DNA from 4 places in the Mesorhizobium sp. WSM4809 genome. Region 2 is predicted to be linked to each of the others. Evidence: predicted binding sites of a transcription regulator. Region 2 holds the regulator's gene; each other region holds the start of a gene.
What was found. Region 2 encodes PhoB, which activates phosphate uptake and scavenging genes when phosphate is short. Its sites were predicted from a motif close to TGTCATNNANCTGTCAT; they were not measured.
Positions count from the first base shown of each region.

Region 1: a site for PhoB is predicted at 2,007-2,023, ahead of phnF (phosphonate metabolism transcriptional regulator PhnF). Genes of this name have one in related genera too.
Region 3: a site for PhoB is predicted at 2,815-2,831, ahead of phnC (phosphonate ABC transporter ATP-binding protein). Genes of this name have one in related genera too.
Region 4: a site for PhoB is predicted at 2,565-2,581, ahead of pstS (phosphate ABC transporter substrate-binding protein PstS). Genes of this name have one in related genera too.

Region 1 is NZ_JBVVQW010000002.1:685,069-690,948, reverse strand. Features, by position in the region: gene AC0L24_RS07775 (carbon-phosphorus lyase complex subunit) at 1-853, opposite strand, end outside; gene phnH (phosphonate C-P lyase system protein PhnH) at 855-1,466, opposite strand; gene phnG (phosphonate C-P lyase system protein PhnG) at 1,466-1,927, opposite strand; gene phnF (phosphonate metabolism transcriptional regulator PhnF) at 2,059-2,811, shown strand; gene AC0L24_RS07755 (zinc-binding alcohol dehydrogenase family protein) at 3,063-4,082, opposite strand; gene AC0L24_RS07750 (ABC transporter permease) at 4,149-5,114, opposite strand; gene AC0L24_RS07745 (sugar ABC transporter ATP-binding protein) at 5,111-5,880, opposite strand, start outside.
Region 2 is NZ_JBVVQW010000010.1:65,565-71,444, forward strand. Features, by position in the region: gene pstC (phosphate ABC transporter permease subunit PstC) at 1-1,164, shown strand, start outside; gene pstA (phosphate ABC transporter permease PstA) at 1,161-2,477, shown strand; gene pstB (phosphate ABC transporter ATP-binding protein PstB) at 2,495-3,319, shown strand; gene phoU (phosphate signaling complex protein PhoU) at 3,346-4,053, shown strand; gene phoB (phosphate regulon transcriptional regulator PhoB) at 4,070-4,759, shown strand; gene AC0L24_RS22875 (ROK family protein) at 4,776-5,880, opposite strand, start outside.
Region 3 is NZ_JBVVQW010000002.1:692,126-698,005, forward strand. Features, by position in the region: gene AC0L24_RS07785 (alpha-D-ribose 1-methylphosphonate 5-phosphate C-P-lyase PhnJ) at 1-227, shown strand, start outside; gene phnK (phosphonate C-P lyase system protein PhnK) at 224-1,000, shown strand; gene phnL (phosphonate C-P lyase system protein PhnL) at 1,209-1,916, shown strand; gene AC0L24_RS07800 (DapH/DapD/GlmU-related protein) at 1,913-2,530, shown strand; gene phnC (phosphonate ABC transporter ATP-binding protein) at 2,909-3,766, shown strand; gene phnD (phosphonate ABC transporter substrate-binding protein) at 3,859-4,767, shown strand; gene phnE (phosphonate ABC transporter, permease protein PhnE) at 4,825-5,775, shown strand; gene phnE (phosphonate ABC transporter, permease protein PhnE) at 5,778-5,880, shown strand, end outside.
Region 4 is NZ_JBVVQW010000001.1:325,071-330,950, forward strand. Features, by position in the region: gene AC0L24_RS01400 (Na/Pi cotransporter family protein) at 1-1,278, opposite strand, end outside; gene pstS (phosphate ABC transporter substrate-binding protein PstS) at 1,355-2,359, opposite strand; gene AC0L24_RS01410 (anhydro-N-acetylmuramic acid kinase) at 2,716-3,831, opposite strand; gene AC0L24_RS01415 (SDR family NAD(P)-dependent oxidoreductase) at 4,201-4,893, shown strand; gene AC0L24_RS01420 (substrate-binding periplasmic protein) at 5,079-5,880, shown strand, end outside.

The sequences.
Region 1 (5,880 bases), on a different contig from region 2:
TGCGCTCGCTCTGGCCGAAGACGAGGCCATAGCCGCGGGTGAACTGCGGCGGCGCCTTGGCTGAGCCTTTGAACTGGTTGACCATCTGGCATTCGGTGACACGGACAGTGCCGAGCGGCACGGCAAAGGACAGCTCAGGGACATCAAGCTCGAGCTCGACCTCGCCGATGCGGATCTCGCCGACGAAGGGATGGTTGCGGGCATAGCCGCGCTGGGTGGAATAGCCGAGCGCCAGCAGGAAACCTTCGTCGCCGCGTGACAGCGCCTGCAGGCGGATGTCGCGCGCCATCGGGAATTCCAGGGGCTCGCGGGTGATGTCGCCGGGGACATGGTCCTGCGGCATCTCGCCATCCGGCTCGATCAGGCCTTCGCGGGCGAGGATGGCCGAAACGCGCGGCATGGCTTGCGCTTCCGTCTCGCGCAGCAAGGGCTCGGCGACCTCGGCCCCCGCGGCAAGCTCGGGATCGAGCAGTCTGTGCGTGTAGTCGAAGGTGGGCCCGAGCAATTGGCCGCCGGGCAGATCCTTGTAGGTCGCCGACACACGTCGCTCGACCAGCATGGTGGCGGTGTCGATGGGCTTGGAGTAGCCGAAGCGTGGCAGCGTGGTGCGATAGGCGCGCACCAGGAAGATCGCCTCGATCATGTCGCCGCGCGCCTGGACGATGGCTAGGGCGGCCAGCTCCCGATCGTAGAGCGAGCCTTCGCTCATCACCCGGTCGACGCCGAGCGCCAGCTGCTCGACGATCTGGTCGAGGCGAAGCGCCGGCACCGAACGGTCGCCGCGCCGGCGGTCGGCAAGCAGGCTGTGGGCGTTGGCGATTGCGGCTTCGCCACCTTTTACCGCGACATACATCTTACGCCTCCATCGTCTTGATGCGCGTCGTGCGCGGCAGGCAGGCAATGCCGCCTGATGTGACGAGGATGATGTCGACGCCACGCGGAAAGCGCTTGATGTTCTGTTTCCACTGCTCGACGAAATGGCGCGGCATCTGTGCCGGCGCGATCGTGGCGCTGGTTTCGATGCCGGGACCTTCGAGCAACAGCGGCGTGCCGGAGACGAGATCGCCGACTTGCAGGATCAACGTGGTCGAACGGTCGGGATAGTCCTGCGTGCCCTGCGAAAAACCATCAAGCGACATCATCTCGGCCGGGGCCGCGATGAAGGCGAAATGCGCATCGGCCGGTGTGTTGGCCAAGGGCGCACCAGTATGGAAACCAAGCCAGGATCTGATGGCGGTGGAAGCTTGCAGGGCCTGGTCGAGCCAGAGCGGGGTGTCGTTATCGCACAGCGCCAGTGCGATGGCGCCGGCGGTCGCCGAGAGCGGCGCCGGCGGGCGGGCGAAGGCAGGCAGCGGCTGCACGCTGCCTGGCCGCGCCATTGCGTTCATGACCGCTCGGAACACCGTCTGGGCATTGAAGACCGGATCGGCGAAGCCGCCCTCGATCGATTGCGCTGCAATGTCCATCAGTCTTCTCCGCGAACCATGGTGAAGAAATCCACCTTCGTTGCCGCCGTCTCGGCGCGGCGTTTTTCATGCGCTGCGGTCAGAGCCGACCGCAGGGGCGCTATCAGCCCGGTCTCGACCTCATTGCGGCGGGCAGGGTCCTGCCACAGCGCGTCGGCGATGGCCGCCAGCTTCGCCTTCTGCTTGTCGCGGCCAAGCGCATAGCAATGGCCGACCTGACCGGAGGGCAGCCGGACGGTGGCGCGGGTAACGGTCGCCTCGCCGACATTGAAAGCGGCGCCGCCGCCGCCGATGCGGCCGCGCAGGGTGACAAGGCCGGTTTCGGGGCCGCGCAGCAACTCGGCGTCCGAAGGCAGTCCGGCCTCATTCCAGAGCCGTACGATGTCATCGCCGCTGGATTGCGCAAGGGTTGCCATGGCGGCCTTGCGCTCGGCCTGGTCGCGGGCTTCCTGTCCTCGCATAAGCTATCGTCCTCGTGGCTAAATTTGTCTATTGATATAGACAACTATACAAATTATACCTATTATCTAGCGCGTGTCCATGACGGGTGGATGACAGCGATAGAAGACTGGGCGCTGGAAGGTGGGGGGCAATGAAGGTCGGGCAGCTGTCAGCGGACGGCATCGAGCGGCGCAGTGGCGTTTCGCTGTGGCGGCAGATCGCCGACAAGATCCTGTATGCGATCGCCATCGGCGATTTCACGGAGAATGCAGCGCTGCCGCCGGAGGTGGCGCTGGCAGAACGCTATGGCGTCAACCGTCACACGGTGCGCAACGCCATATCAGCCCTTGTAAGGGAAGGCGTGCTGCGGGCCGAGCAGGGGCGCGGCACCTTCGTGCTGCCGCGCAAGCGGCTGTCCTATCCGATCGGGGCGCGCACACGCTTTTCGACAGGGCTGCAAGGGCAGACGACGGAACGGCACATCGTCCTGCTCGCCTCGTCGGTCGAGCCGGCCAGCCAGCGGGTCGCCGAGGGACTGGGTCTTCCCAAGGGAGCCGATGTGATGCGGCTGGAAACGCGCGGCGAAGCCGACGGACGGCCGGTGTCGCGCGCTGCCGGCTGGTTCGAGGCCCGGCGCTTTGCCGGCATCGATGCCGCGATGGCGGAAACAGGCTCGATCACCGCATCGCTGGCGCGGTTCGGCATAGACGACTATCTCAGGCAATCGACCGTGCTGTCGGCGCGCCATGCCGATGCGGCGGACCTTGCCGACCTCGACCTGCAGCCGGGCGCCATCGTGCTGGTCACGGTTGCCGTCAACGTCACGCCGGACGGCCAGCCGATCCAGTTTTCCGAGTCGCGCTTTCCGGCCGAACGGGTGGAGCTGAAGCTGTCGGCGCTGTAGGGAGTGGACAGCTCGGTCGCGCTTATTTTTCAGCGACTTGGCGTTTGAGGACCGCCTTCCCCACTCCGTCTCGGCTTCGCCGAGCCACCTCTCCCCCCCTCCGGAGGGAGAGGAAGGAGCCCGCCTTGCTAAGCTCGCGCCATTCCTCTCCCCCGTCGATCGGGGGAGAGGTGGCTCGGCGAAGCCGAGACGGAGTGGGGGTCGACCTGCGCGGGCGTCGTCAATTCGGACCGGCTTCGCCGTCTGCCATGTTATGATCCGACCTCGATCACAGCCTTGATCAGGCCCGATTTCTCATGTGCCCAACGAGCCAGATCGCGCGGCGTGCCGGCGAGTGTGGTGCGGTGTGTAACGAGCTTGGCCAGGGGAACGGCGCCGTTGCGGATCGAGGCGGCGACGTGATCGAAGTCGGCGCGCAAGGCGTTGCGGCTGCCGATCAGCGTCATCTCGCGCTTGTGGAATTCCGGATCGGAAAAGCTGATGTCGTCCTTGACAACAGAGACCAGCACCAAGGTGCCGCCATGCGCGACATGGGCAAAGGCCGACTGCACCGACTGGGTGTTGCCGGTGGCGTCGAAGACCACATCGAAGCCTTCGCCTGATGTCGCTTGCCTGACCAGATCGGGCACCGCGCCGCGCGAGCCGTCGAGGGTCTGGAAACCAAGCTCATTTGCGGCGAAGGCGAGCCTTTCACTGCTCATGTCGAGCAGCGTCACGTCGAGTTCGGCGATGCGGGCGAAGATGGCGGTGCCGAGCCCGATCGGGCCGGCGCCGATGACCAGCGTGCGGGCGCCGGGGTCGGCGCGGGCGCGCCGCACGGCATGCGCTCCGATGGCCAGGAACTCGACTGCGGCGGCGTCGGCCAGCGACAGGCCGTTGGCCGGATAGAGATTTTGCGCCGGCACCAGGATCCGTTCGCACATGGCGCCGTCGCGATGCACGCCCAGCACCTCGATCCTGACGCAGCAATTGGGCTTGCCGTGCCGGCAGGCGATGCACTTGCCGCAGGAAAGATAGGGGTTGATCACCACGGGCTCACCAACGGCAAGATCGACGCCGTCGCCGGTCTCGACGATCGTTCCCGACACCTCATGGCCCATGATGCGGGGATAGGCGAGGAACGGGTGCTTGCCCTCGAAAATGTGGTAGTCGGTGCCGCAGATGCCGACATGGCTGACCGCCACCAGCGCCCAGCCGGGAGGCGGTGCCTCTGGTGCGGGCCGGTCTTCAAGGACAAGATCGCCGGGCGAACGGCAGAGGACGGCTTTCATGCGCTAATCCAGTCATGAAATCGCCGGCCCGTTGGTGTGGCGGGCCGGCGGTTGATTGCGGGATCGCTACTTGCCGCGGCGGCGCAGGCCGTCGAAGTAGACGATGATGATGATCAGCGCGCCGGTGATGATGCGCTGCCAGAACGAGTTGACGTTGAGCAGGTTGGCGCCGTTGTTGATGGTGGCCAGGATGAAGGCGCCGAGCAGCGGCCCATGCACCGAGCCGACCGCGCCGAACAGCGAGGTGCCGCCGATGACGGAAGACGCGATCGCCTGCAGCTCCCAGCCCTCGGCCTGCGTCGGGTTGCCGATGCCGATGCGGGCGGCCAGCAGCACGCCGACAAAGGCGGCGCACAGGCCCGACAGCGTGTAGGCCATGTAGATGGTGCGCTGGACATTGACGCCGGACAGACGCGAAGCCTCGGCGTTGGAGCCGACCGAAAACAGGTATCGGCCCCAGCGGCTGTGGTGCAGGAAGATATAGGCTGGAATGCCGACCAGGATCACCATCCAGAACAGGTTGGGGATGCCGATGAAGGAATTGCGCGAGAAGGCGGTGAAGGTGTCGCTGTTGATGTTGATCGAATTGCCGTTGGTCATCAAAAGGCCGATGCCGCGCAGCGAGGTCAGCGTTGCCAGCGTGATGATGAAGGGTGGCAGGCCCATCTTGACGATGCCGAAGCCGTGGAACATGCCGATGGCGACGCCGACCAGCAGCGTCACCAGAATGGCGAGCCAGATGGGGAAGCCGGCATTGATCATCATGGCCACGACCACCGTGGCGAAACCGACCACGGCGCCGACCGACAGGTCGATGCCGCCGGTGATGATGACGAAGGTCTGGCCGACCGCCATGATGGCGATCATCGAGCCCTGGCGCAAGAGATTGGCCATGTTGTTGGCGGAGGCGAAGCTCGTCGTCGCCACGGAGAGAAGAATCCAGAGCAGAACCAGCAGCGCCAAAAGCGTCAGCCCAAACAGGACGTTGTAGTTGCGCTTCGGTTTTTCGACGGCGATCGCCTCGGTGCTCATATCTGTCCTCCCAGCTTTTCTTGTTTCTCGGCGAGCGCCTGAGTGAGAATATCCTCGTGGCTGGCGGCGTGAAAACCGTGCGTCGCCACCAGTTTGCCGCGCCGGAACACATGCAGCGTGTCGGCGAGTTCATAGACTTCCGGCAGATAGGACGAGATCAGGATGATGCCGGCGCCCTTTGACAAAAGTGCGCTGAACAGGCGGTAGATCTCGGCCTTGGTGCCGACATCGACGCCGACCGTCGGTTCGTCGAAGATGAACAGCTTGGCGCCGTGCGCCAGCCATTTGCCGATGACGATCTTCTGCTGGTTGCCGCCCGACAGGCTGGATGCCAGCGCGCCGCGCGTCGGTGTCTTGATGCGCAGATCGGCGATCTGGCGATCGGCTTGCGTCTTCTCCTGCGTGCTCGAAATCAGCAGATTGTTCGAGATACGCTTGTAGATCGGCAGGTTCAGGTTGAAGCCGACTGGCAGATTGAGGCAGAGGCCCTGGTCGCGGCGGCTTTCCGGCGCCAGCGCCATGCCGAGCTTGATCGCGTCATGCTCGGAATTGACCTGCACCTCCTTGCCTTCCCAGAGGATCTGGCCGGCGGATTTGCGGTGGCGGCCGTAAAGCGTGGTGACGAACTCGCTGCGTCCGGCACCGATCAGGCCATAGAGTCCGACGATCTCGCCGGCGCGGACCGTCATCGAGACATTTTCGAAGCCCTTGCCGGACAGGTTCCTCGCCTCGATGAGGGCGGCGCCCGGCGTGAAATGCTCCTTGT
Region 2 (5,880 bases):
GGCCTGCGCAAACTCGATGCAGGCACACTGGCCGCAATGCCTGCCAGCTTTGCCGAGCTGCAGCCGCTGCTCGCCGCCAAGGGTGTGGCACTGGCGAGCGACACGCAGGATTACATGATCCCGATCGCCGTCGAGGCGAACAAGGTCCAGGACCGGCTCGGCCTGTTCGGCGCCATTGTCATTCTCGTTTCCTCGATCGCCGGCGCCTTCTATGCGCTCAGGCAGATCGAGCCGCGCGCCAGGGCACGCAACAATGTCGAGAGGCTGATGCTGTGGGGGCTGCTTGCCGCCTCCACCATCGCCATCCTGACAACCATCGGCATCGTGCTTTCGATGCTGTTCCAGACGATCACCTTCTTCGAAAGCGTCTCGCCGATGAGTTTCTTCTTCGGCACCGTCTGGGATCCGCGTTTTGCCGCTGCCGGTTCGGGCGGCAGCCAGGGCCAATTCGGCCTGATCCCGCTTCTTGCGGGCACGCTCTACATCGCCGCCGTCGCGCTGCTGGTTGCGGTGCCGGTCGGGCTGATGTCGGCTGTCTACATGGCCGAGTATGCAACGCCCAAGGTGCGCTCGGTGGTTAAGCCGGCGCTTGAACTGCTGGCCGGCATACCGACCATCGTCTACGGCATCTTCGCCGTCGTCACGCTTGGGCCGTTCCTGCGCGACCTGTCCGCGGCGCTGACCGGCGGTTCGCCCTTCATCCAGGGCCAGAGCATCTTCACCGCCGGCCTGGTCATGGGCGTCATGCTGATCCCGGTGGTGTCCTCTCTTTCGGACGACATCATAACCGCGGTGCCGCGCGCCATGCGCGACGGGTCGCTTGGCCTCGGCGCGACCCGCTCCGAGACGATCAAGCGGGTGATCCTGCCGGCTGCACTACCCGGCATCGTCGGCGCCATCCTGCTGACCGCCTCGCGCGCCATCGGCGAAACGATGATTGTCGTGCTGGCGGCGGGCGTCGCCGCCAACCTCACCATCAACCCGTTCGAGGCGATGACGACCATCACCGTCAAGATCGTCAACCAGCTCACCGGCGACCTCGAGTTCAATTCGCCGCAGACGCTGGTCGCCTTCGCACTCGGCCTGACGCTGTTCGCGCTGACGTTGGTGATGAACATCGTCGCGCTCTACATCGTGCGCAAATATCGGGAGCAGTACGAATGACCGACATTTCCATGAATACGATGGTCAGGGCGGCGGCCCATCCGCGCCGCGACATCGGCCTGAAGGCCCGTTACGCCGCCGAACGCCGTTTCCGCATCTATGGCGTCGTGGCGATTTCCGTAGGCCTGGCGTTCCTGGCAATCATGCTGATCACCATCGTCTCGAAAGGCTACACCGCCTTCTGGCAGACGACGGTATCACTGCCGATCTCGTTCGACGAGAAGGTGATCGATCCTTCCGGCAAGCGTGCAACCGATCCGAGCGTTCTGATCAAGGCAAATTATCCCAAGCTCGCCGAAAACGCGCTTGTGGCCAAGCTCGGCATCTCTCCTGATGACAAGCCGATGATCCAGAAGCTCAAGGGCTTCCTGTCGGAAGGCGCCCGCGTCCAGTTGCGCGACATCGTTGCCGCCGATCCGTCCGTGATCGGCACGACACGCAACGTCAACATCCTCGCCGCCGCCAATCTCGACTCGGCTTTCAAGGGCCAGATCGACCTCAGTGTCGAGGAAGCGCGACGCAAGGTCTCGGACCAGCAGATCACCTGGATGAACAAGCTCAAGACCGAGGGCGCGATGGCCGAGCACTTCAACAGCGGCCTGTTCACCTACGGCGCCTCCAGCCGCCCGGAAACCTCGGGCATGGGCGTGGCGATCATCGGCTCGTTTTATATGATGGTAATCGTGTTGCTCCTGGCGCTACCGATCGGCGTCGCCGCCTCCATCTATCTGGAGGAGTTCGCCAAGAAGAACCGTTTCACCGACCTTATCGAGGTCAACATCAACAATCTGGCAGCGGTGCCGTCAATCGTCTTCGGCTTGCTCGGCCTCGCGGTGTTCATCAATTTCCTGGGCATGCCGCGCTCCGCCGCTTTCGTCGGCGGCCTGGTGCTGACACTGATGACGCTGCCGACGATCATCATCGCGACGCGCGCTGCACTTGCCGCGGTGCCGCCGTCGATCCGCTCGGCGGCTCTCGGTCTTGGCGCCTCCAAGATGCAGATGGTGTTCCAGCACATCCTGCCGCTTGCCGCACCCGGCATCCTCACCGGCACCATCATCGGTCTAGCGCGTGCGCTCGGTGAAACCGCGCCCCTGCTGCTAATCGGCATGGTCGCCTTCGTCGCCGATCCACCGACGACGCCTTTCGATCCGGCCACCGCGCTGCCGGTGCAGATCTATATGTGGGCGAACGAGGCCGAACGCGCCTTCGTCGAGCGCATGTCGGGCGCGATCATCATCCTGCTCGTCTTCCTCATGGCCATGAACATCACCGCGATCGTGCTTCGGCGTCGGTTCGAGCGGCGCTGGTAGAAAAAAGGCATTTTGGTATGAACATCATGACCGAACAGTCCCTTGAAAACGCAGTGGGCGATAAGATGAACGCCAAGTCGAACGAAGTGATCAAAATGCGCGGCGACAAGGTCGGCGTGTTCTATGGCGAGAAGCAGGCGCTGTTCGATGTCAATCTCGACGTCCGCCTGAATCAGGTGACGGCGCTGATCGGCCCCTCCGGCTGCGGCAAGTCGACCTTCCTGCGTTGCCTCAACCGCATGAACGACACCATCGATTCCGCGCGGGTAACCGGCAAGATAACGCTCGACGAAGAAGACATCTACGACAAGAACATCGATGTCGTCGAACTCAGGGCGCGCGTCGGCATGGTGTTTCAGAAACCCAATCCGTTCCCCAAGTCGATCTACGAGAACGTCGCCTATGGCCCGCGCATCCACGGATTGGCCAAGCGCAAGGCCGACATGGATCAGATCGTCGAGTCGAGCCTGAAGAAGGCGGCAATCTGGAACGAGGTGAAGGACCGTTTGCAGGAACCTGGCACGGGTCTTTCCGGTGGCCAGCAGCAGCGTCTGTGCATTGCACGCGCCATCGCCGTGTCGCCCGAGGTGATCCTGATGGACGAGCCGTGTTCGGCGCTCGATCCGATCGCCACTGCTCGCGTCGAGGAACTGATCGACGAACTGCGCCAGAACTATACGATCGTCATCGTCACCCATTCGATGCAGCAGGCAGCGCGCGTGTCGCAGCGCACCGCGATGTTCCATCTAGGCTATCTGGTCGAGGAGGGCGCCACCGACAAGATGTTCACCACCCCCGACGACAAACGCACCCAGGACTACATCACCGGCCGGTTCGGCTGAGCTCAGGCATATGAGGGACGAAGATCATGGGTGAACATACCGTTGCATCTTTCGATGAGGATCTGGAGCAGATCAGCCAGCTGATCCGCGACATGGGCGATCTCGCCCGCTCGATGGTCAGTGGCTCGACCAAGGCTTTGCTCAATTCGGACAATGCGCTGGCGCAGCGCGTGGTTTCCGACGATGCCATCATGGATGCCCGCCAGCGCGAGCTGGACGATCGCGCCATCACGCTGATCGCCAAGCGCCAGCCAATGGCCAACGATCTGCGTGCGGTGGTCGGTTCGATCCGCATGGCCGGCGACCTCGAGCGCATCGGCGACCTTGCCAAGAACATCGCCAAGCGCGTCGGCACTGTCGGGCTGAGCGTCACGCCGCACGATCTTTCGCATTCGATCGACGCGATGGCGCAGCTGGTGCTGATCCAGGTGCAGGGGGTCGTCGACGAGTATGCCGCCGCTGACGCGGCAGCGCTTGCCACGCTCAGAAACAATGATGAACGCATCGACGTCAAATACACCTCGGTGTTCCGCGAGCTGCTGACCTACATGATGGAAGATCCCCGCAACATCACGGCGTGCACGCACCTGTTGTTTTGCGCCAAGAACCTCGAGCGGATCGGCGACCACGTGACCAACATCGCCGAAAATGCCTACTATGTTTTGACCGGCACGCAGCTGCCAGCCAATCGTCCGAAGCAGGACGAGACGGCAATGTCCGCGCCAGCGGCATAACAGGGGTGACCAGCCGATGATCGCACCACGCATCATGGTGGTGGAGGATGAGGAGCCGCTAGGCGTGCTGCTCCGCTACAATCTTGAATCCGAAGGTTACCAGGTCGAGGTGGTGACGCGCGGCGATGAGGCCGAAATCCGGCTGCAGGAGAACGTTCCCGATCTTCTGGTGCTCGACTGGATGGTGCCTGCGGTTTCGGGCATCGAACTCTGCCGGCGCCTGCGAATGCGTCCCGAGACCGAGCGGCTGCCGATCATCATGCTGACCGCGCGAGGCGAGGAAAGCGACCGCGTGCGCGGCCTGTCGACCGGCGCCGACGACTATCTGGTCAAGCCCTTCTCGACGCCAGAGTTCATGGCCAGGGTCAAGGCGCTGCTGCGCCGGGCCAAGCCGGAAGTGCTGTCCAGCGTGCTAAAGGTCGGCGATATCGTGCTCGATCGCGAGTCGCACCGTGTCTATCGCAAGAAGAGCGAGATCCGGCTTGGGCCGACGGAATTCCGCCTGCTCGAATTCATGATGCGCCATCCAGGCCGCGTGTTCTCGCGCAGCCAGCTGCTCGACAATGTCTGGGGCGAGACGATCTACATCGACGAGCGCACGGTCGACGTGCATGTCGGCCGGCTGCGCAAGGCGGTCAACAATGGCCGTATGCCTGATGTCATCCGCACGATCCGTGGGGCCGGATACGCCATCCGAGAGGACTGAACTCCCTCGTTTGAACTCACGCCACGTTCTTGCCGCCGAAACCGGATCTCGCCTGCACGCCCGGCGCAAAAATCTCCTGATCGACGAAGATCAGCGCCCGCATGGCGCAGCCCTCGCGGATCAGCGGCAGTTCGTTCGGCTCGGTGTCGAAGGAAATCGATTTGGAATGCTGGCCGCCGGCGGTCTGGGCAATCGCTTGCCGCAATGCCGGCTCGATCAGGTCGAAGGCGGCGGCGCTGACACCGACCATGGCGACCGGCGCCGGATCGATCAGCGCGAACAGGCTGCCGAGGCCGTAGCCGAGCGCTTCGCCGGCCTTGCGATAGGCTTCCCGTTCGGGTCCGTCACCTTCGCGGGCCGCGGCAGCCAGGGCGCGCATGTCGGCGTCGCTGACATCGGCAACGGGTTCTGCATCCTCGCCCATCTGCCTGGCGTTGCGCCAGATGGCGTAATTGCCCGCATAGGCTTCGACGCAGCCGCGCCGTCCGCAGCGACATAGCGCGCCGTTCGGCCGATGGATCATGTGGCCGAATTCGCCGCCCGAAGAATGGGTGCCGGTGAACAATTCGCCCTTCAGCACCAGTCCCATGCCGATGCCGTGCGACAAAAGGATAGCGATGAAATCGTCGCGGTAACGATCGGGGTCGCGCCAGCGCAGCGCCACCGCCATCATGTTGCAGTCGTTCTCCATTATGGCAGGGATGCCGAACTGGTCTTCGAATATGTCAGCGAAGGCGATGTCGGTGTGCGGCGTGATCGGCGACCACAGCATGGCGCGGGCACGGGTGTCGGTGATGCCCTGGATGGCCAGCGCGATGCGGGCGATGCTGCGCACGTCCAGGTCGGGATCTGCCAGGCGGCGCCGCACGATGGCCGTGCATTCCCCGATCAGCGACTCGCGCGACATCGTCAGCGTGTCCAGCCGGCGCTGTTCCTCGGATATTACCTGGCCGGCATAGTCGATGACGGCGACGGAGAGGAAGTTCAGCGACAGCACCACGGTCATTACCGCGGCCGCTTCCGGATTGAGACTGAGGCCGACCTGCGGCCGGCCGCGTTTGAGTGAGCCGGCCTCGCTCGGCTTGCTTTCGGTCAGGATGCCTTCGACGATCAGGTCCGCT
Region 3 (5,880 bases), on a different contig from region 2:
TCGACTTCGAGGATCATCCGTTCGAGGTGCAGACCTTCGACCAGCCCTGCGCGCTGTGCGCGGCCGAGAATGTCTATCTCGACGAGGTCATCCTCGACGACCATGGAGGCCACATGTTCGTCTGCTCCGACACGGATCATTGCGAGAAGCGGCGGGCGGACGGCCATCACGGCCACCTTGCTTCAGAAAACCATCTTGCCTCGGAAAAAATGGAGCCGGCGCAATGACCGACGCACCGCTGCTGCGCGTCTCGGCGCTCTCCAAATTCTACGGCTCGCGCGTCGGCTGCGACAACGTCTCCTTCGACCTGTGGCCGGGCGAAGTCCTGGCTGTGGTCGGCGAGTCCGGCTCCGGCAAGACGACATTGCTCAACTGCCTGTCGACGCGGCTGCTGCCCTCCTCCGGCAGCGCCAGCTACCGCATGCGCGACGGCCAGTTCCGCGAGCTCTACCGCATGAGTGAGGCCGAGCGCCGCTTCCTGATGCGCACCGACTGGGGGTTTGTCCACCAGAACCCGGCCGACGGCCTGCGCATGACGGTGTCGGCCGGCGCAAATGTCGGCGAGCGGCTGATGGCGGTCGGCGACCGCCACTACGGCAAGATCCGCGCCACCGCCGTCGACTGGCTATCGCGCGTCGAGATCGACGAGGACCGCATCGACGACGAGCCCCGCGCCTTTTCCGGCGGCATGCGCCAGCGCCTGCAGATTGCCCGCAACCTCGTCACCGGCCCGCGTCTGGTGTTCATGGACGAGCCAACCGGCGGCCTCGACGTCTCGGTCCAGGCGCGCCTGCTTGACCTGCTGCGCGGTCTGGTCACCGATCTTGGTCTGGCGGCCATCGTCGTCACCCATGACCTTGCCGTGGCGCGGCTTTTGTCGCAGCGCATGATGGTGATGAAGGACGGCCGCGTCGTCGAAAGCGGTCTCACCGACCGCGTGCTCGACGACCCGCGCGCGCCTTACACGCAATTGCTTGTTTCCTCGATTCTGCAGGTTTGACGATGGCGCCAAGACACCCCCCTCTGGCCTGCCGGCCATCTCCCCCTCAAGGGGGGAGATTGGATGTCGTCCTCGGCTTCGCCACTCCCCACCGTCGGAAAAAAGCAGCGACAGTGCCGCTGCCAATCTCCCCCCTTGAGGGGGAGATGCCTGGCAAGGCAGAGGGGGGTACTGGCCCGCAAACGGATGCCAATTGGAGGGCCTTCTAATGGCAACCCCGCTTGTTGTCTCCGACGTCGCCAAGAGCTTCACCATGCATCTGCGCGACGGCATCAAACTGCCTGTTGTCGCCGGTGTCTCGTTCTCGATCAGGGCCGGCGAATGCACCGTGCTCGGCGGCCCGTCCGGTGCCGGCAAGAGCTCGATCCTGAAGATGCTCTACGGCAACTACGCCGTCGACGAAGGCCAGATCATCGTCACGCATGATGACGGGCTGATCGACCTGGCCACCGCCAGCCCTCGCACCGTGCTTGCGGTGCGCCGGCAAACGATCGGCTATGTCAGCCAGTTCCTGCGCACCGTGCCGCGCGTTTCGGCGCTCGATGTCGTCGCCGAACCGCTGGTCGAGCGCGGCGAGGATCGCGAGATTGCCCGCGGCAAGGCGCGCGCCTTGCTGGCACAGCTCAACCTGCCGGAGAAACTCTGGGCTTTGCCGCCTGCGACCTTTTCCGGCGGCGAGCAGCAGCGCGTTAACATCGCGCGCGGCTTCATCACCGAGCATCCGATCCTGCTGCTCGACGAACCGACCGCTTCGCTCGACGCCAGGAACCGCGATGTCGTGATCGAACTCATCGCCGCCAAGAAGGCGGCTGATGTCGCCCTGCTCGGCATCTTCCACGACCACGACGTGCGCGAGGCGGTTGCCGACCGCACCATCGACGTCACCGCTTTCGCGTCCGGAAAAATCGCCGCATGAGCAGGAAATTGTCCGAGACGCCGCTGATCCACCCGACGGCGGACGTACAGAATTCGACGCTCGGCCGCTGGACCGAGATCGCCGACCGCAGCCGGGTCTCGGAAAGCGAACTTGGCGACTATTCCTACATGATGCAGGACTGCTCCGTCTGGTGCGCGACGATCGGCAAGTTCGCCAACATCGCGGCCAGCGTTCGCATCAACGCCACCAACCACCCGACCTGGCGGCCGACGCTGCATCACTTCACCTATCGCGCCTCGGACTACTGGGACGATGCCGAGCACGAGACAGAATTCTTCGCCCAACGCCGCGCCAAACGTGTCACCATCGGCCACGACACCTGGCTCGGCCATGGCTCGACCATCCTGCCTGGCGTCACCGTCGGCGATGGCGCGGCGGTCGGCGCGGGTGCGGTGGTCTCGAAAGATGTCGCGCCCTATACCATTGTCGGCGGCGTGCCGGCAAAGCCGATCCGCGAACGCTTCGATCGCCGCACGGCCGAACGCTACCAGGCGCTCGCCTGGTGGGACTGGGACCATGCAAGGCTGCGCGCCGCGTTGGATGATTTCCGGGAGCTTGAGGCCGAGACGTTCCTAGAGAAATATGGCGGATAGCGACGTCCAGGAATGGGCGGTCACTGACGCGGGGCAGCGGGGCATTATCACAAACCGCCCCGGCCCCTACTATCCGCATGACATGCCTCTCGACACCAGCATCGACACTATGACTGCCTTTGTCTGGAACGCTTGAAGGGGCGGCCTCGCCGTTGCCAAGCGACGGACGAGTATGTGCGCATCAAGTGGTGCCGTCTTGCCACCGGCACCAGCTTGCCGGGCCCGCGTTCCACATCACCTTCGACTGCTAGTCCTGGGCCGACCCTAGACTCCGGCCTGTGGAGCGTAACAAAACTGACATCACCGCGACACGGCAGGTTCATGTGGCTGCGTTAGGCGAGAGCCTGACGATCAATGGTCCGGACTGGAACCTGCCCCATGCCAGCAACCTCTGCCACGCTCGAAATCCGCGGTGTCAGCCGACGATTTGGCAAGAACACTGCCGTCAGCGACATCAACATCGCGATCCCGCAGGGTCAGATGGTTGGCGTCATCGGCCGTTCGGGCGCCGGCAAATCGACCCTCCTTCGCATGATCAACCGTCTCATCGATCCCAGCCAGGGGTCGATTTTTTTTGACGGCGCCGAGGTCTCGCAACTGCGCGGCTCGCCGCTGCGGCGCTGGCAGCGCGACTGCGCCATGATCTTCCAGCAGTTCAACCTGGTGCCGCGCCTCGACGTGCTGACCAATGTGCTGCTCGGCAAGCTGAACCACCGTTCGACCATGTCCAACCTTCTCGGTATGTTTTCCCGCGCCGAGTGCGCTGAAGCCGTCGCCGCGCTCGAGCGGCTCGATATCGCCCGCACCGCGCTGCAGCCCGCCGGCACCTTGTCGGGCGGCCAGCAGCAGCGCGTCGCCATTGCCCGCGCCATGATGCAACAGCCCAAGGTGATCCTCGCCGACGAGCCGATCGCCTCGCTCGACCCGCTCAACGCCAAGGTGGTGATGGATTCGCTGCAGGACATCAATTTGCGTGAGGGCATCACCGTCGTCACCAATCTGCACACGCTGGATACCGCTCGCACCTACTGCAACCGCATCATCGGCATGGCCGCCGGCAAGGTCGTCTTCGACGGCCCGCCGGAAGAACTCAACCGCGAGGCCGTGCGTCTCGTCTATGGCGCCGACAGCAATGGCCAGGAAATCTCCGAGGCCATCACCTCGACCAGCGTTGCCTTCAGCCGAAAGATCGCCGCATCCGCCGGACCGCTCGAGCCCGCATTCCCAGGGTATTGAGAGCGGTTGGGATCGCCAGCCCACGTCAAGGGCACCTGTCAAAATCGATAACGCTGCCGGCGCGGGGCCGGAACCTACAGGAGAGATAACAGATGTTCAGGAAGATGGTTTTTGGCGCCGTTTCGGTGCTCGCCATGGCGACCAGCATGGCCCATTCCGCCGACATGAAGGAATTTCGCGTCGGCATTCTCGGCGGTGAAAACGAAACCGACCGCCTGCGCAACTACCAGTGCCTCGCCGATCATCTGAAGGCCGAATTCGGCTTCGAAAAGGTCTCGCTGTTCCCCGCCGCCGACTATGACGGCGTCATCCAGGGTCTGCTCGGCGGCACGCTCGACTTCGCCGAACTCGGCGCTTCCGGCTATGCCAGCGTCGTTCTCAAGGACCCTAAGGCGGTCACCCCGATCCTCACCACCCAGCAGACCGACGGCGCCACCGGCTATTATTCGATCGGCCTGGCACTGAAGTCCTCCGGCATCACCGACATCAAGTCGGCCAAAGGCAAGAAACTCGGCTATGCCGATCCGGATTCGACCTCCGGCTATCTGATCCCGCTGACCCAGATTCCGAAGGACACCGGCGCTTCGAACGAGACGTTCTTCGCCTCGACCCAGTTCAACGGTGGCCATGAGAACAACATCCTCGCCGTGCGCGACGGCAAGGTCGACGTGGCGGTAGACGATTCCTCGGGCGTCGGCGACTTCAAGAACGGCTTCACCTCCGGCTCCTTCCACAAGGTAGTCGCCAAGGGCGCCGTCGACCCCAACGACTTGGTCGAAGTCTGGCGCTCGGGTCTGATCCCGAACGGCCCGCTGGTCGTGCGCACCGCGCTCGGCGACGAGATGACCGCCAAGCTGGCCGCCTTCTTCACCGCCTTGCCGACCAAGGACAAGGCTTGCTTCGAAGGCGTCGAAGGCGGCGACTTTACCGGCTACGTCCCGGTGAAGGCGGACTTCTACAACGTCATCGTTGAAGCCCGTAAGGCAGCCATCGGCGGCTAACGGCGAAATCGGAAAGGGCGGTGCGTTCAAAGTACCGCCCTTTTTGCATCTCCGATCATGACCATTTCAGTGACAGCCCCCACCCACCAGATGGCCGATGCCTGGCGAAGCCAGACGTCTCTGCGCCGGCTCTATACAGCACTCGGCATTGGCTTGCTGCTTGTTGCGATGTTTTCCAGCATGTGGTTTGCCGACGAAGCCAATGCCGGGCACTTCTTTGACCGCCTGCCGCACATTCTGGATTTCCTGAGCTGGCTGGTTCCCAAGGACTGGAACGACGTCTGGCGCGCGCTGTTCGACATCGCCTCGCCGCACGACACCGGTACCCAGGAATTCAACTTTCCGCTCGGCCGGGTCTATATCTGGGGCGGGCTCTACATCCCCGAATATTTCGAGCTGATGCTGACCACGGTGAATGTGGCGCTGGTCTCGACCTTTATCGGCTTTGTCTTCGCCGTGCCCTTCTCGTTCATCGCGGCGCGCAATCTGACGCCGCACCCGGTGCTGCGGCTCATCGTCAAGCGCCTCATGGAATTGCTGCGCGCCTTTCCCGAAATCGTCATTGCCGGCCTCTTCGCCGCAATCGTCTCGACCGGTCCCATCGCGGCCATCCTCGCCATCGGCCTGCATTCGATCGGCGCACTCGGCAAGCTGTTCTACGAGATCAACGAGAACATCGACATGCGCGCCGAGGAAGGCTTGACGGCGGTCGGCGCCAACTGGTTCGAGCGGGTGCGCTTCGCCGACCTGCCGCAGGTGCTGCCCAATTTCATGTCTTACACGCTGCTGCGGATCGAGATCAATGTTCGGGCATCGACGATCATCGGCGCCGTCGGCGGCGGCGGCATCGGCGAGGAGCTGAAGCTCTCCATCTCGCGCGGCTTCGGCGCCAAGACGCTGGCGCTGGTGCTGCTGCTGTTCACGACCATCTTCATCATCGACCAGTTCTCCGCCTGGCTGCGCCGCAAATTGGTCGGCGAACAGGCCTTTTTGATGAGCGCCACCTGACCATGGCCATGACCGTCGATGAAATCAAAGCGATCGAGGAACGCTACCCGCACGTGTTCCGGCGTCCGGCCTACAAGCGCTTCGGCCCGTTGCTCCTGTTCGTCG
Region 4 (5,880 bases), on a different contig from region 2:
CAGATCGAGCTGTTCGTAAGGCAGATCCTCCTTCATCAGCGCGGCGGTGTAGGCGCGGATATCGCGGCTGAGGATGTCGGTCGCCAGATAGTGCTCGCCCGGATCCGACGGCGCCTTCTTGGAAGAGCGTGCGATGTCGAGGAACATGGCGCCGGCCTCCAGATGGCGGGCCGTCTCTTGCTGCACGGCAGGAATGGCCTTGGCAAAATCGCTGGCCAGTTTGCGGTCGAGGAATTTCGGCGTCGAGAAATCCTCCGCGTCGTCGGCATCCGTGTGGCCGACACGCGATAGCACCCGCTCGAACACGCCGATGAACGGGAACAGCAGCACTGTGTTGAAGACGTTGAAGAAGGTCGAGTAGAGGCCGACCGCGACCGGCACCAAGGGGAAGGTCTCCTTGCCGTCGACAATCACCGGAACGGCCGGATCGCCGCCGAAGAACTGCATGGCCCATTCCAGCACCTGGATGGAGACGAAGAACAGAGGGATGGTGATGCACACCCCGATGATGTTGAACGAGATGTGCGCATAGGCGGTCCGCTTGGCGTTCTTCGAAAGGTTGAGGGAAGCCATCCAGGATGTGATCGTGGTGCCGAGATCGGCGCCGAGCGAGAAGGCGACGGCGGTTGTCCAGTCGAGAATGCCCGCCGCGCCAAGGCCCATGACGATGCCGATCGTCGCCGAGGACGAGTGGATCATCGCGGTCACGCCGGCGGCGATGAACACGCATTTGAAAAGGTTGAGGTAGGAGTCGGCCGTCAGCGTCTGCAGCAGCGCCATGACTTCCGGCAGGTTGCGAAGCGGACGCAGGCCGCCGGTCATCAAATTGAGGCCGTAGAAGATCAGAGCGAAACCCATGCAGGCGAGCGCTATGTTCTTCACCTTTTCGCTTTTGGCGAAGCAGTAGACCAGCGAGAACACGCCGGCCAGGATCAATCCGAGCGGACCGAGCGGCAGGGCGATGAGCCCGTTGCCGAGCGTGGTGCCGATGTTGGCGCCCATGATCACGCTGATCGCCGGCCGCAGGGCGATGACACCGGCATTGACCAGCCCGACGACCATGACGCTCATCGCCGTCGACGACTGGATGACGCCCGTGATCAGCGTTCCCGCCAGCACGCCTTTGACCGGCGTACCGGCTGCCTTGGCGAGAAAGTCGCGCATCCGGTTGACCGACAGCGCCTGGATGCCGTTTGCCATGAAATCCAGACCGAGCATGAAGATGCCCAAGCCGCCGATCACCGGCACGAGGATGTCCTTGAAGATATCTATGTCCATTTCAGGCAGTCCCCAACAAGTCGCCACGACGACGCGGTATGAAGTTCAGTTGCTGCGCAAGGCAGCTTCGTTCGGGTCAGTTTGCGACCGGCAATTGCCTTGCCCAATACTGTTCGATCTGGCCAATGAGCGCTTTCGGCAGCGGCACATAGCCGAGTGCGGTGGCGTCGCCGGCACCTTGCGCGAAGGCGAGCCGGAAAAGATCATGCACGCGGCGATAGCGATGTTCCGAACGCCCCGCGACCTGGACAACGGCGAACACCGCCGTGCTGATCGGGTACGCACCATCTCCGCTGCGATTGGTGAGGGAGGCGAAGAAGTCGGTCGTTTCCCCCCAGGCGACGGAGGTGGCCGCTGCTTGCACGCCCTGCGGGTCCGGTTTGACGAACTTGCCGGATTTGTTCTGGACCGCTGCGAAGGGAAGGCCGGCGCGAAGAACCTGGCCGTATTCGGCGTAGGCAATCGCCCCCTTGCTCGCAGCCACGGCACGAAGAAGCGCTTGCGTACCTTCCGCGCCTGTCCCGAGCGGCCAGTCGATCAGAGTGTCGGCTCCAAGCTTCGTCTTCCAGTCTTCGCTTGTCGATGACAGAAACTCGGTGAAGACATAGGTTGAGCCCGAACCGTCCTGCCGGTGGATGACGCTGATGGCGAGATCGGGAAGGGCTATGTCGGGATTGAGCACCCTTATCGCAGGATCGGACCAGGACTTTATCTTGCCCAGATAGATGTCGGCGATCACCGGGCCGGAGAGGTGCAGACCTTGCTCCGGCAGGCCATCGAGATTGGCGACCACCGCGATCCCGCCCATGACGATCGGAAATTGCTGCTGGCCGTTCCTGGCGAGATCATCAGCCTGCACGGGAACATCCGTGGCGGCGAAATCCAGTTCGGGCTGCGCAAGCCGCATCAGGCCGGCAAGGGATCCGACCGGTTCATAATCGACGGTCCAGTCCAGCGTGAAGAAGTCGCCGCCGTCGGCGCGTGCAGCCTTGTATGTCGTTGCCCACTTGCCGATGATCGGCGCGGCCAGTGTCGACCCCGCACCGCGAATGGGCTCAGCCCGCGCAGCGGATCCGATCATGGCCCCGATGATTGCAAGGGCGAGCGCAGCTGCCGCCCCCGAAACCGTCGGCCGTGCACCGCGCAATAAGGCTAAACCTGCTGACAACATAAATTGAATCCCAACTATACTGCCGCCGCTATGCAGGCGCGCATCGATGGCCATACGCCTGCGAAATGAGGCGTCAGCTGAAAACAAGATCGCTGTTGTCTTGTATTAATTCTTCTTAACGGTTGGATGACAGTGGGTCCCGGCGGAAAAGCTTTTCGACTATTCCGAAGACCTTTCGACTGCAAAACCTGAGCAAAAAGCCGCATCGCCTGAAAGTCGGCCGGGCGGGAAAGGTCATCCCATCCCGTTCCGGGATGGAAGAGGCTCTAACCGGCGAGTTTTCCGCCCTGCATCGGCCGCGGTGCGCCGGTCGTGCTCGGAAAGCTGATCGGCAGGCCGCGCAGCACGCGCACCGCGAGGAACGCAAAACACTCCGCCTCGACCGCGTCGCCGCTCCAGCCGAGGCTCTCGGCCTGCACCACTTCGACGCCGGCACGGCTGGTCAGCATCGCCATCATGGTCGGGTTGTGGCGGCCGCCGCCGCTGACCACCAGTTTTTTCGGACGGCTTGGTAAGAGGTCGAGTGCCTTGCCGACGGCTCCAGCGGTAAAGGCGGTCAGCAGTGCCGCGCCATCCTCCGCATCCAGCCCGTCCGCCATGGCGGCGCCGAAGTCGAAACGGTCCAGCGATTTGGGATAGGGCTTGGTGAGATAGGGGTGCTGCAGCAGCTTGGCCAGCCGCGCCTCGTCCACCTTGCCCGCACCGCCGAGCGCGCCGTCGCGGTCCATCTCGCCGAGCCCCTTCGACTTGATGAAATCGTTCAGCGGCGCGTTGGCGGGGCCGGTGTCGAAGGCAACGACATTGTCGGCGCCATCCCACCAGGTGATGTTGGCGACGCCGCCGAGATTGAGTACGGCCACCTCGCCATTGGCGCCGGCGCCGCGCATCAACGCCGTGTGATAGACCGCGGCCAGCGGCGCGCCTTGCCCCCCGGCGCGCATGTCGGCCGAGCGGAAATCGTAAGCGACCTTGGTACCCAATATGGCATGCATCAGCTCACCATCGCCGAGTTGCCTTGTCTGGCCCAGCCGTCCAACCTGCGGCGCGCGATGCAGAACGGTCTGGCCGTGAAAACCGACGACGCCGATATCGGCCATCGTCATGCCATAGCCTTCGACCAATTCCTTGACGGCTGCTGACTGGGCACGCGTCAGGGCTTCCTCCGCGGTGCGGAAGATCGCCGGCTCCGGCCCGTCAAAGTTCCACGCCCGCGCCTCCGTCAGCGTCTCTTCCAGCAGGGAGCGGATCGACGGAGGATAGGGCATCAGCCGATAGGTGCCGAAATCCTCGATACGTTCGCCGTCGGTCTTGATCAGCGCGACGTCGATGTTGCCGTCCAGCACCGTGCCGGTCATCAGGCCGACGGCCCAGATTGGTTCCATAATCGTTTCCTTGTTGAGCATAATCTTTCCGAAACCGTTTCCCACTTTTCGGGACCACGCTCCAGTCCCATTGATGAGATCGCCGACAGCTTTGCGAAACCTGACGATTCTACCGCCAAAATGTTGGTCTAATGAATCCGGGCGGCGGGCAAGGTCCAAGCCTTGTCCCTTTCGAAGTGGCGGTCTCGGTGCTGAAGGCCGAGCGGCTTTCGTAGCTCCACAGGCGATGTTGGACCGCGCAACGTCGTTTCTGCAGCCCGTCTGGTTCAACAGCCACCGAGATGCCACCTCTTGCCTGTCAGCCCCGAAGGCGCGACCTTGTCTGATCTGGCGAACGCTTCCGCCGAAATCCGCAAGGGAGAGAAAATCATGACCTCATCCGATGTGGCCGTTATTGCAGGCGCGGGCGCTGGTCTGAGCGCCTCGCTTGCGCGCCTTCTCACCCGCGAAGGCATTCGCGTGGTTCTGGCCGCTCGCAACGTCGAGAAGCTCAGCGCTCTGATCGACGAAACCGGTGCTCTGGCCGTTGAGACGGATGTCGCCGACGCTGCGTCCGTCGCCAGGCTGTTCGACACCGCCGACAAGGCCGGCACGCTGGCGCTCGTGGTGTTCAACGCCAGCGCACGCACCCGCGGCCCGATCGCCGAGCTCGATGCGGAAGCGGTCAAACAGGCATTGCTGGTCGGCGCCTATGGCGGCTTCCTGGTCGGCCAGCAGGCGGCGCGCCGGCTGCTTGTCCGGGGATCCGGTTCGATCCTGTTCACCGGCGCCACCGCCAGTGTGAAGGGCTTTCCCGGCTCGGCCGGCTTTGCCCTGCCGAAATTCGGCCTGCGCGGCCTGGCGCAGTCCATGGCCCGCGAACTCGCCCCGCAGAACATCCACGTCGCCCATTTCATTCTCGACGGCCAGATCGCGCCGCCCGGACAGGCAGCCGATCCCGACCTACAGGACCGCCGCCTGTCGCCGGATGCCATCGCCGAGGCCTATCTCGCGGTCCATCGCCAGCATCGCAGCGCCTGGAGCTCGGAGCTTGAGTTACGGCCTTGGGTCGAGACGTTTTGACAATCCAGACGATCGCCCGGCGGGAAGCAACGCGATCCTTCCGCTTTTCCTATATATTAGGCAATGCTGATATTTTGTGGCGCTAAGCTGCTTGTCCAATACATAAAAAGGCACAGTGTAATATATACGTTTGTTTAACGCGGGTTGTGCATGTTGCAGCTTTCCCGGGTTAATTGAGAACGCGCATGTCGGTTACACGTCGTACACTGCTTGCGGCCGGGAGCGGCGGGTTGCTGATCTCGCAAGCCCGCGCAGCCAGCACTCCGGGACAGCAGGCGGAGAACGCCCCTCAACCTATCGCGAGCGGCGATGCATTGCGCATCGCAATGCCGGCCTTCGCTTCCAATCCGTTCTTTCCGTCCGACGGATCGGGGGACGATGGCATAGACATGGAGTTGGCCCACGGCATCGCCGCGGCCCTTGGCGTCGAGCCGGTATTCGACCGATCCGCCGCAACGTTCGACGATATCGTCAGACAGGTCAGTTCCGGACAGGCCGACATGGCGATTGGCAAGCTTAGCCGGACGCTTCAGCGCGGCCGGTCGATCATATATTCCCGCCCCTACGCCATGCTGCGACAAGGGCTGATCGCCAACCGCCTCAACCTGGCGCGTATCGCGCAAGGCAAACCGGCCGAACAGATCGTCCGTGATTTCTCAGGCGATCTTGGCGTGATCGAGGGCTCTTCATTCGCCACCTATGCGGCCACGACCTTCCCGCATGCGCAAATCCACCGCCTGGCAAGCTGGGATCTGATCATCGATGCGATCCGAAACGGGACGATCGACATGGCCTATCGCGATGATTTCGAGATCAAGAAGCTGATGGTCGACGATCCGTCGATGACGGTCGTCGCGCGCTCGATCACGCTGACCGACAAGGTCGATACGATCGCAGTCGGCGTGCGGCCCGACAATCCGCACCTCGCGGCCTTTGTCGATCTCTATCTCGATCTCGCGCGGGGTCAGCAGATTCTCAACACGGATG